2 regions of the Marinomonas sp. NPDC078689 genome follow, and region 1 is predicted to be linked to the other one. Evidence: predicted binding sites of a transcription regulator. Region 1 holds the regulator's gene; the other holds the start of a gene.
The links. Region 1 encodes sigma-54, which starts transcription at its own class of promoters, with help from an activator protein. Its sites were predicted from a motif close to TGGCACNNNNNTTGCTNT; they were not measured.
Positions count from the first base shown of each region.

Region 2: the regulator sigma-54 is predicted to act here: its motif matches at 2,005-2,022, upstream of ACIGBN_RS04270 (ANTAR domain-containing response regulator).

Region 1 covers NZ_JBITUJ010000002.1:80,701-85,536, reverse strand. The annotation lists gene yjgA (ribosome biogenesis factor YjgA) at 1-152, opposite strand, end outside; gene mgtE (magnesium transporter) at 159-1,511, opposite strand; gene ACIGBN_RS03550 (HPr family phosphocarrier protein) at 1,520-1,789, opposite strand; gene ACIGBN_RS03545 (PTS sugar transporter subunit IIA) at 1,800-2,249, opposite strand; gene ACIGBN_RS03540 (RNA polymerase factor sigma-54) at 2,268-3,746, opposite strand; gene lptB (LPS export ABC transporter ATP-binding protein) at 3,822-4,547, opposite strand; gene lptA (lipopolysaccharide transport periplasmic protein LptA) at 4,548-4,836, opposite strand, start outside.
Region 2 covers NZ_JBITUJ010000002.1:244,145-248,980, forward strand. The annotation lists gene ACIGBN_RS04265 (CmpA/NrtA family ABC transporter substrate-binding protein) at 179-1,369, opposite strand; gene ACIGBN_RS04270 (ANTAR domain-containing response regulator) at 1,366-1,968, opposite strand; gene ACIGBN_RS04275 (response regulator transcription factor) at 2,173-2,817, opposite strand; gene ACIGBN_RS04280 (HlyD family type I secretion periplasmic adaptor subunit) at 2,923-4,257, opposite strand; gene ACIGBN_RS04285 (type I secretion system permease/ATPase) at 4,259-4,836, opposite strand, start outside.

The DNA.
Region 1 (4,836 bases):
AGGGTCTCAGACATATCAACTTTCTTTTGCTGATTTTTGCTGAGGCCTAATAATTTCTTGCCCAACTCTTGGAGTTCTTCCATTTCACGCTTGATCTGCGTTTTGCTTTTAAAGTTTTCTTCGTCGTCATCAAATTGATCAAAGTTTGTCATGGGAACCTATACTAAAAAAAGAGTGGCGAGACCAAGGAAGGCTAAGAAGCCAACAACATCGGTCACAGTTGTCAAAATCACACTGGCGGCTAATGCAGGGTCAATACCTAGCTTCTTCAGGAAAATAGGTAATAGCGTGCCAGTGAGGGCGGCAAACAAGAGATTTATGATTGTCGCGCTTGCAATGATATAGGCAATCTTTATGTTGTCAAACCAAAGTGCGGTTAAAGCGGCAATAACCGTTGCCCAAAGTATGCCATTTAGCAAACCGACGATCAATTCGCGGTTTAAAAGCCATCTTGTGTTGGTGGCACCGATTTGATTTAAGGCGATACCACGAATAACCAAGGTAAGTACCTGAGAGCCTGCTATGCCGCCCATGCTGGCAACGATGGGCATTAAAATGGCCAGCGCGACCACTTGATCAAGTGTGTGCTGGAATAGCCCAATCACATAGGAAGCAATGAAGGCGGTAATTAGGTTGATGCCTAGCCAAACGGCGCGTCGTCTGGTGGTTTTTAAGATGGGGGAGAAGGTGTCTTCATCATCGTCTAGGCCTGCCATGCTGAGCATGGAGTGCTCCGCTTCATCGCGGATAACATCGACCACGTCATCAATGGTGATGCGGCCTAATAATTTTCTGGTTTTGCTGTCAATAACCGGTGCCGAGACCAGATCCATTTTTTCAAACAGTTGTGCCACTTCGCTGGCAGGCGTTTCTGCGTCTATCACTGTGTTGTCGGTTTCCATGATGTCGCGCACGGTGGCGTTCACATCGGCTACCAAGAGTTTGGTGAGAGGCAGCGAGCCAAGCAGTCGATCAGAGCGACTAACAACCAGTAGGTTATCCGTCATGTCTGGAAGTTTGTTGTGGCGACGAAGGTAGCGGAAAACGATGTCTACTGTGATGTTCGGACGTATGGTAATGGTGTCCGTATTCATCAAGCCGCCAGCAGAGTCTTCTGAGTAGCTCAGTAGGGCTTCTACTCGTAACCTGTCTTGGCTTGACATGGAAGCCAGTACTTCTTTTACAACGGTTTCTGGAAGGTGTTGTAAAAGGTCGGCAAGGTCATCGCTTTCAAAGTGTTCGGAAACGGCTACGAGACGCTCAGTATTCATGTTGCGCATGAATTGAACGCCAATGTCTTCGCTTAGGTATTGAAGAACATCCCCTTCATTTTTGGAATCGATTAGGTCCCAAAGTAATTTACGTTCTTTTGGTGGGGAAGATTCCAGTAAACGGGCAACATCTTGAGCAGGTAGTGCACCGTTAAGGAGATAACGGATCTGCATGGTGGCACCGGACTCAAGGGAGTCGGTGACCGTTTGAAGGTGGGCTAAGGTGGTTTGTTCTGGCATGGCGATCCTTACTCGTCTTCGCCGAAGCGATCATTGATCAAGGTGATAACCGCTTTGATGGCTTCCTCTTCATCTTCCCCGTTGGTTTTAATTTTGATCTCTGTGCCTTTGCCAGCCGCCAACATCATCATTGCCATGATGCTTTTACCATCAACGTTGCGGCCATCTTTTTCAATGGTGATGTCAGAAGAGAAACGAGACGTTGTTTCTACCAGTTTGCCAGCTGCGCGCGCATGAAGGCCAAGTTTGTTAATGATGGTGATAGACTCTTCCAACATACTCTTTCCTTTATAGTAATGAATCTAGTGCAATAAAGAGGGCGTCATTTGTTTCGGCCTCTCTTAATGTGTTTAACACTTTTTCTGATTGTGCCAGTTCAGCAATTTCCGCCAGCGTGGATAAGTGTGCGTCACATTCTTGTGGTGGCACAATTAACGCAAAAACTAAATCGATTGGTTTTCTGTCGACCGCATCAAAGTCAATGGCAGATTGCAGCGACAAAATAACGACAGCGGTGTGATTGGCGCTTTCTAGGCGACAATGAGGAATGGCAATGCCATTACCAATGCCGGTGCTGCCTAGCTTTTCGCGTCCAAGTAAAGCTTCGTAGATTGCTTCTTTGTCACAATGGAGACGATTTGCAGCCACATCGGCAACGCTTTCAAGAATGCGTTTTTTGCTCACAACGTCTTGTTTTGCAAAGACAAGGTCTGCTTTTATTAATGATTTTAATGGCATAAGAAGTAGTTGTCCGTATTAAATCAATCGTTTTCGTTCATTAGAAGGAGGAATGTTCATTGCCTCACGGTACTTTGCAACAGTTCGTCGTGCTACTTGTATGCCTTGGTCCGCTAAAATAGTGGCTAGCTTGTTGTCACTCAAGGGCTTTTTGGCGGGTTCTTCTACCACCAATTTTTTGATCATGGCTCTGATTGCTGTCGAAGAGCATTCGCCACCAGAAGCGGTATTAACGTGGCTTGAGAAGAAGTACTTCAGCTCGAAAATACCTTTTGGTGTGTGCATGTACTTTTGTGTCGTCACACGCGAAATGGTGGACTCGTGCATGCCGACTTCTTCCGCGACATCGTGAAGTACCATGGGTTTCATGGCTTCTTCACCAAGTTCAAAGAAGTCGATTTGGCGATTTACGATACAGCTGGCCACTTTGAGTAGGGTCTCGTTGCGGCTTTGTAGGCTTTTCATAAACCACTTGGCTTCTTGCAAGGAGTTTTTGATGTAGGTGACGTCTTCTGAGGTGGAGGCTGTTGCGGCCATCGCAGAATAAGTTTCGTTGATCTTGACGGGCGGTAACGCGTCGTTATTTAGCTCAACTTGCCAAACCCCATTGCACTTTTTGACAGAGACATCTGGAATAACATAATCCGTATCATCGGCATCAATAATAGAGCCTGGTCGTGGGTTGAGTTGTTGAATCAGATCGACCACTTCCTTCAATGACTCTTCTTTGAGCTTTGTTTTGCGACTTAATTGAGCAAAATCACGGTTGCCTAGTAAAGCCAGATGGTTATCGACTAGGTTGTAGGTACTCTTATAAAGAGGGTGGTCGCGAAAGGCTTCTAATTGCACTAATAGGCAATCGCGTAAGTCGGTTGAACAGGCGCCAGCAGGATCAAAGCGTTGTAGTCTGTGTTGCACTGCCATGACTTCGTCGAGCTCAAGATCTTCAAGTTCGCTGGTTAGCGATTCCCAAATATCTTCAGGCGTAATACTGAGATAGCCGTCTGATTGCACGCATTCAATGATGGCGTAAGCGATTTCAATGTCGCGATCTGACATGTGCGTTAGGTTAAGTTGCCAGATCAAGTGATCTTGAATGCTTTCAGCAGGGGCGTTGCGACTTTCGTAGTCACTGTCGCCTTCATAATTATTGCTGGAGCCGACGCTTGCTGCGGCAGAATTTTGGTAAGTATCGTCCCAATTGCTGTCAATGGAGAGCTCTGCTGGAATACTGTCGGTCCACTCGGACTCAACGCGGGCTTCTTCACTGGCGTTCGCCTCGGTTTTTTTACTGGCTGCCTCTTCCTGTTCTCTCGTTGGCGCTTCTGAATGGGAAAAATCTTCATCATCAATTTCTAAAAGCGGATTGGATTCTAGAAACTCATGGATTTCCTGTTTCAGGTCTAACGTAGAAAGCTGCAGCAACCGAATGGCTTGTTGCAGCTGGGGAGTCATGGTCAGTTGTTGACCGATTTTTAATTGCAGAGACTGCTTCATAAAGAAACACTTCTAATAAGAGGAAATTGGAACGAGTTATGCATACTACTCCCTTTCGGCTGCAAAGATAAGAGGCTATAGACGGAAGTCGTCCCCTAAATAAACCTTTTTTACTTGCTCATTGTTGATCACGGTATCAGCATCACCTGAGGCGATTATTTTCCCATTGCCTACGATATAGGCTTTGTCGCAAATGTCTAATGTTTCGCGTACGTTGTGATCGGTAATCAAAACACCAATGCCGCTTTCTTGCAGGTGTTTTATGATCAGTTTAATGTCGCCAACCGAGATGGGGTCAACCCCAGCAAAAGGTTCATCCAATAGGATGAACTTGGGGTTCATGGCAAGCGCACGCGCTATTTCCACGCGACGACGTTCGCCGCCAGAGAGTGCCATGCCTAAGTTGCTGCGAATGTGGGTGACATGAAACTCGTTTAACAGGCCTTCTAGTCTTTCTTTCTTTTGTTCTTTTGACAGCTCTTTGCGCGTTTCTAAAATGGCGTAAATATTGTCTTCAACGGACATTTTTCTAAAAATAGAGGCTTCTTGTGGTAAGTAGCCAATGCCTTTTTGCGCCCGCGTATGCATGGCGTTTTTGGTGATGTCTTGCCCGTCGATGAAGATGCCGCCGGCGTCATTCGCGACCATGCCAACTATCATATAGAAGCAGGTCGTTTTGCCTGCGCCATTTGGGCCGAGCAAGCCAACGGCTTGACCGGATTCTACAGAAAGAGAGACGTCTTTAACGACTTGTCTTTTTTTGTAGCTCTTCGCCAGGTTTTTTGCTTCTAAAAGGGCCATCTATTTCTTTTTGCCTTCTTTTTCGTTGTCTGCTGGTTGTAATGTCATAGATACGCGCCCTGTGCCTTTTTTCTGGGCGTTAAAGGTGCCGGTGTCTATGTGGTAGAGGATGTAATCGGCGGTGATCTTGTCGTCCATCTTGTTGAGGTAGCCATTGCCAAAGATTTCCAATTTTGACGTGGTGACTTGATAGTCTATTTTATCCCCTCGACTGATCATCATATTGCCGCTCCAGTCGATTTGCTGACTGAATTTTGCCGGTCCGCCTGTGGCAACCAGTTTGCTGAAT
Region 2 (4,836 bases), 160 kb from region 1:
TTTTCTATCCGACTGTCTATATAACTCTCTTAATCCTAATAAAGCACGGAGCATGCCAAAAAAAATAAACCATTGATTATTAATAATTTTATTCATATTCAGCAAACAAGTGTGTCATCTAGTATCAATAAAGCAGATCATTTTTGGGCATATTTTTTCAACCCTGCACCATGACTAATCAAAAACGAAGACCATGTAACACCCCATCAGGGTGCAACTGAACGCGATTCGCTGTGACCGCCGTTAAAAACGCTTTTTCTTGCTCTTCACTGATTTTCCTACCAGCCTCTTCAGGTCGAGCTAGACCAAGCGCTTGATAGTAGAGATCTTGACGATACACCTGCTCCACAATTTGATTCAAAGGCGGAAGTTGTGCCAGTTGTTGCCATCGAGACATCTGCGCCATTATCCATAATGCATAATTAGGCAGCGGCCGATTGATATCGACCCCAGAAAAGCGCTGATAAGCTTCCATTGGCCAATCAAATTGCCCTTTTGGCTTCAAGGTATTAAAGCCATACATCAGCTGCTCAGCAGAACAATTTAAATAATCTGGATGACTCAATATGGTCAATAATTCAGCCTGATTCTGTTTATCATCGACCCACTGACAGGCACGATTAAGGGCGCGTATCATGGCTAAATACACCTCTGGATGTTGCGCCGCCCAGAGCGAATTCACCCCAAATACTTTTTCTGGCGTACTACCCCATAAGTCGTACCCAGTCACCAATATATGACCCACACCCTGCTCGACTGCCAAACTGTTCCAAGGCTCACCAACACAATAACCATCTATCTCACTTTTTTTCAGATAATCGACCATCTGTGCAGGTGAAACAACGATAATCTGGAGGTCTTTATCTGGGTCGATCCCAGCCTGAGCCAACCAGTCACGAAGTTGGTAGTTGTGGGAAGAATAAGGGTAAACAATGGCAAAACGAAGCGCTGGATCGGTTGGCTCTTTTTTATCTAATAAGCGCTTTAAGGCCGCGCCTGAGCGGATATCTTCAGGACCATTGCTGTTGCTAAGCAGTTTTTGATACAAGGCATTGCTGACGGTAATCGCATTGCCGTTGTGACTTACTGTAAAACTGGTTTCCATCGCCGTTTTAACGGTCCCAATGCCCAAACTTGCCGCTATCGGTAATGACGCCAGCATATGCGCCCCATCCAATACATTAAACGCAACCTTATCTCTAATGCTCGCCCATGAGGCTTCTTTGGACAGGGTTACTTGAACCCCTTCAGCTGAAAAAAAGCCTTTTTCATGAGCAACAACAAAAGGCGCACAATCAATTAAAGGAATAAAGCCGACTCGGACCGGCTCGCTGTGCGTTATCACTTTGCTAGAACCAAACACGCTCATTTTGCTTCCCCCAATAATTCCATGACAGAGATGACGTTTCTTGCCACATCGATCATGCGCTGACTTCGATCCATGGCTAACTTTCTTAGGGCTTGGTAAGCCGCAGGTTCATCACAAGCTTGATGCTTCATAATTAGACCTTTTGCCTTCTCTATGACTTTTCTATCCTCAAGCTGACTTTTCACCGAGTCCAGCTCCAAGCGGAGCGCCTGAAATTCCCGAAAACGCGCAATGGCCACTTGCAACAAGGCTTTGACACTGCCACTTTGCACACCATCTACCACATAAGCGCTCACCCCTGCTCGGATCGCGGCTTCAACGTATTTGGAGTCATCTTCTTCAGCGAACATCACAATCGGTCTGGGGTTGTCTTTGGTTAAGCGAGACATATTCTCCAACATATCTCTGTCTGGCGACTCAATATCAATAATCACCATATCTGGCTGACTTTCCGTTACGGCTTGGGTCAAATTTCGCGCGTTCTCAAGACGCCGAATCACTCGATAACCGCTGTCTAACATAGCTTGTTCTACGATGGCCGCTCGGGCTGGCTCATTATCAACAAGCATGACAGTCAATTCTTTGGCTGGGGGGGTCATGTGCAGTCTCTCGAAAACAGCTATAAACACCTTAATGAAGCAATAAGTGCGCCATAATGAGACAGGAAAAGGCTAAATCAAATCGTCAGTGTGCAGAAGCCTACTGGCAACAAAGCTGGAGAAGGGTGTTTTTTTGTATGGAATTAAATACGTTAGCCGCGGACGGTGCAGCTAACATAATACAATGGTTCAACAGGGAATATCTTAGTGCGTAAAAGACGAGCCTTGCACCAAAAGAGCCAACGAAAGGCGATCTTTGGTCTGAGTTTTTTTAAATATGGCGGTAAGGTGAGATTTTACCGTTCTTTCTGTGATGTCCATTTCATAAGCTATTTGCCTATTTGAGAGCCCGTGGGCAATAAAACGCACCACATCTTGCTCTCGTTCGGACAGCGTCATGAGCAACTCAGTATCTTCAACTTGTTGCGCTTGAGGTAGCGATTGGGCGATTAAATTTTGAATAAACTGCTTACCACCCCATATTTCACCAGCATCAATCACTGACAAGGCTAGGGCGAGCTGCTCTTTTGCAATATAAGGTGAGCATTGCCCACTAACCCCAAGAGAAAGCAATCTTAATGCCGCATTCTGACTCGGCTGATTAGGAAAGACGACTATTTTGATCGACGGATAAGCACGGCGTAATAACGCCACATCTTCTACTTTTTTGGAAAAATTCTCATCTTCTAAAAACACAAAAAGGTATTGGAAATCGCCCTCTTCTTTTCCATCAAGATGAGATTGAACCTCTTGCATATCGAGAACGCGAGTCAGCACAGTCTCTTTTTTTACTACTTTTTCCCAATGATTCCATACAGTGTCATCCGTATTCCAGCACAAAATATTCAAAGCGTCCCTCACCTACTTCTGTTGTTGCTATTCATTCTACTTTCGATGTAAAAAGCAGACTGTGAAAATTTGTTACTCTTTCTTCTAACACAGTACTCTTTTGTATCATCTCTCATGCAAGGCATTTTGCTTGGCTTTGATAATCGGTTTTAACAAATAATCCAACAAGGTTTTCTTCCCTGTGATGACATCGACTGTCGCCTGCATACCAGGAATAATAGGCAGATTTTGCTGGTCACTGCCCAAGTAATTACGGTCTGTTCTCACTCGCACTAGATAAAAACTTTCCCCCTCTTCATCTACTATGGTATCGGCACTGATATTTTCAACCGTCGCCTGTAATCCACCATACACAGAGAAGTCATACGCGGTCAGTTTCACCACCGCATGCAATCCAGGTTTAATAAAGCCAATATCCTTAGGCCTTACTTTTGCTTCTATTAATAAAGAGTCTTCGATCGGAACAATTTCCAGCAGATTCATACCAGGCGTGATAACACCCCCAACGGTGTTAATCTGCAACTGCTTCACGATGCCTTTAACAGGCGACCTTACTTGAGTCCGAGATACCTTATCTTGCAAGGAGACATTGGCTTCACGAAGCTGATCCAGCTTGCTGCGCACTTTGGTCAAATCCTCTTGCGCATCAGCGCGGAACTTTGTCGTGCTCTCGTTCAACTTGTTTTCCGCTTCTTTTAAAGCGGATCTCGCTCTGGGTAGCGCCAACTTAGTCGCATCCAAATCCCCTTTAAGTTGGTTCACCTGCCTTTCTAGTTGCAGCAACTCAACACGCGACACCGCCCCTTGCTCAAAAGCCGGACGCGTTAAATTCAACTCTTCTGTTGATAATTCAAAGCTACGCTGTAGGTTACTTAATTTGGCTTTCTGCTCAACTATTTCTTGTTGTTTTTGCGCCACCTGTTGATCGAAGACAAGTTGATTACTGCGCAGTGATGCCGCCCGGTTTTTATACAGCTCCATCTCTCGACTAACCACATCCGGGTGCAGGGCTCTCATTTCAGAATCAAAATTGGGTTCTTTGCCTAATGCTTCCGCTTGTAAGCGAGTGGCGCGGGCTCGTAAATTGACCGACTCCGCTTCTTGCTCTCTAAGAGACGAAACCGCTTCGGTGTTTTCTATCGTCATCAGGATTTGACCGCGTTCAACCGTCTGGCCTACACGAGTATTGATTTCTTTGAGGATACCCCCTTCCAAGTTCTGAATCTGTTGAACTTGGCTAGAAGGAATAACCTTGCCTTCCCCGACGGTTATTTCATCAAAATCCGTGTTGTCGGCCCAGATAACGGCGGCCACCACAAAGATAAAAATAACCCATAGAATGATGCGGCCACCACGCGGGGTTTTTAACATCAGTGCTGAGTTTTTATCGTTCAAAAAACCCAAATCACTTTGTGAGATCTTATTCGATTTTTTTGTCATGCTAACTAACCTTAAGCTTGCCTTGTCGAAGCGCCTCATGAACCTGCGCTTTTGGACCATCTGCAATTAATCGACCGTTATCCATCACAATAATTCGATCAACCATGTCCAACATTGACGCTTTATGAGTGATCAGTATCAAGGTTTTGTCTTTAACAACATTCATCAAACGACGCTTCATTCTTGTCTCAGTGGTGTTGTCCATAGAAGCCGTCGGCTCATCTAAAATCAAAATCGGCGGATCGAATAACAAGGCACGTGCGATGGCAATACTCTGACGCTGACCACCGGATAATTGCATGCCACGCTCACCAACAATACTGTCTAAACCACTGGGTTTGCGGTTCGCAAACTCAGACACGCCTGACAGCTCAGCGGCGCGCAAAATGGCTTCGTCTTCCATGTAAGGAACACCCATGACAATGTTGTCGCGTATGGAACCATAAAACAGGGTCACATCTTGCGATACGGAGCCAACATTACGACGTAAGTCTGTTGGATTAACCTGGCGAACATCCACACCATCGACACGAACCGCGCCATCCATTGGCGTATAAAGCCCAGTCATTAACTTACCAA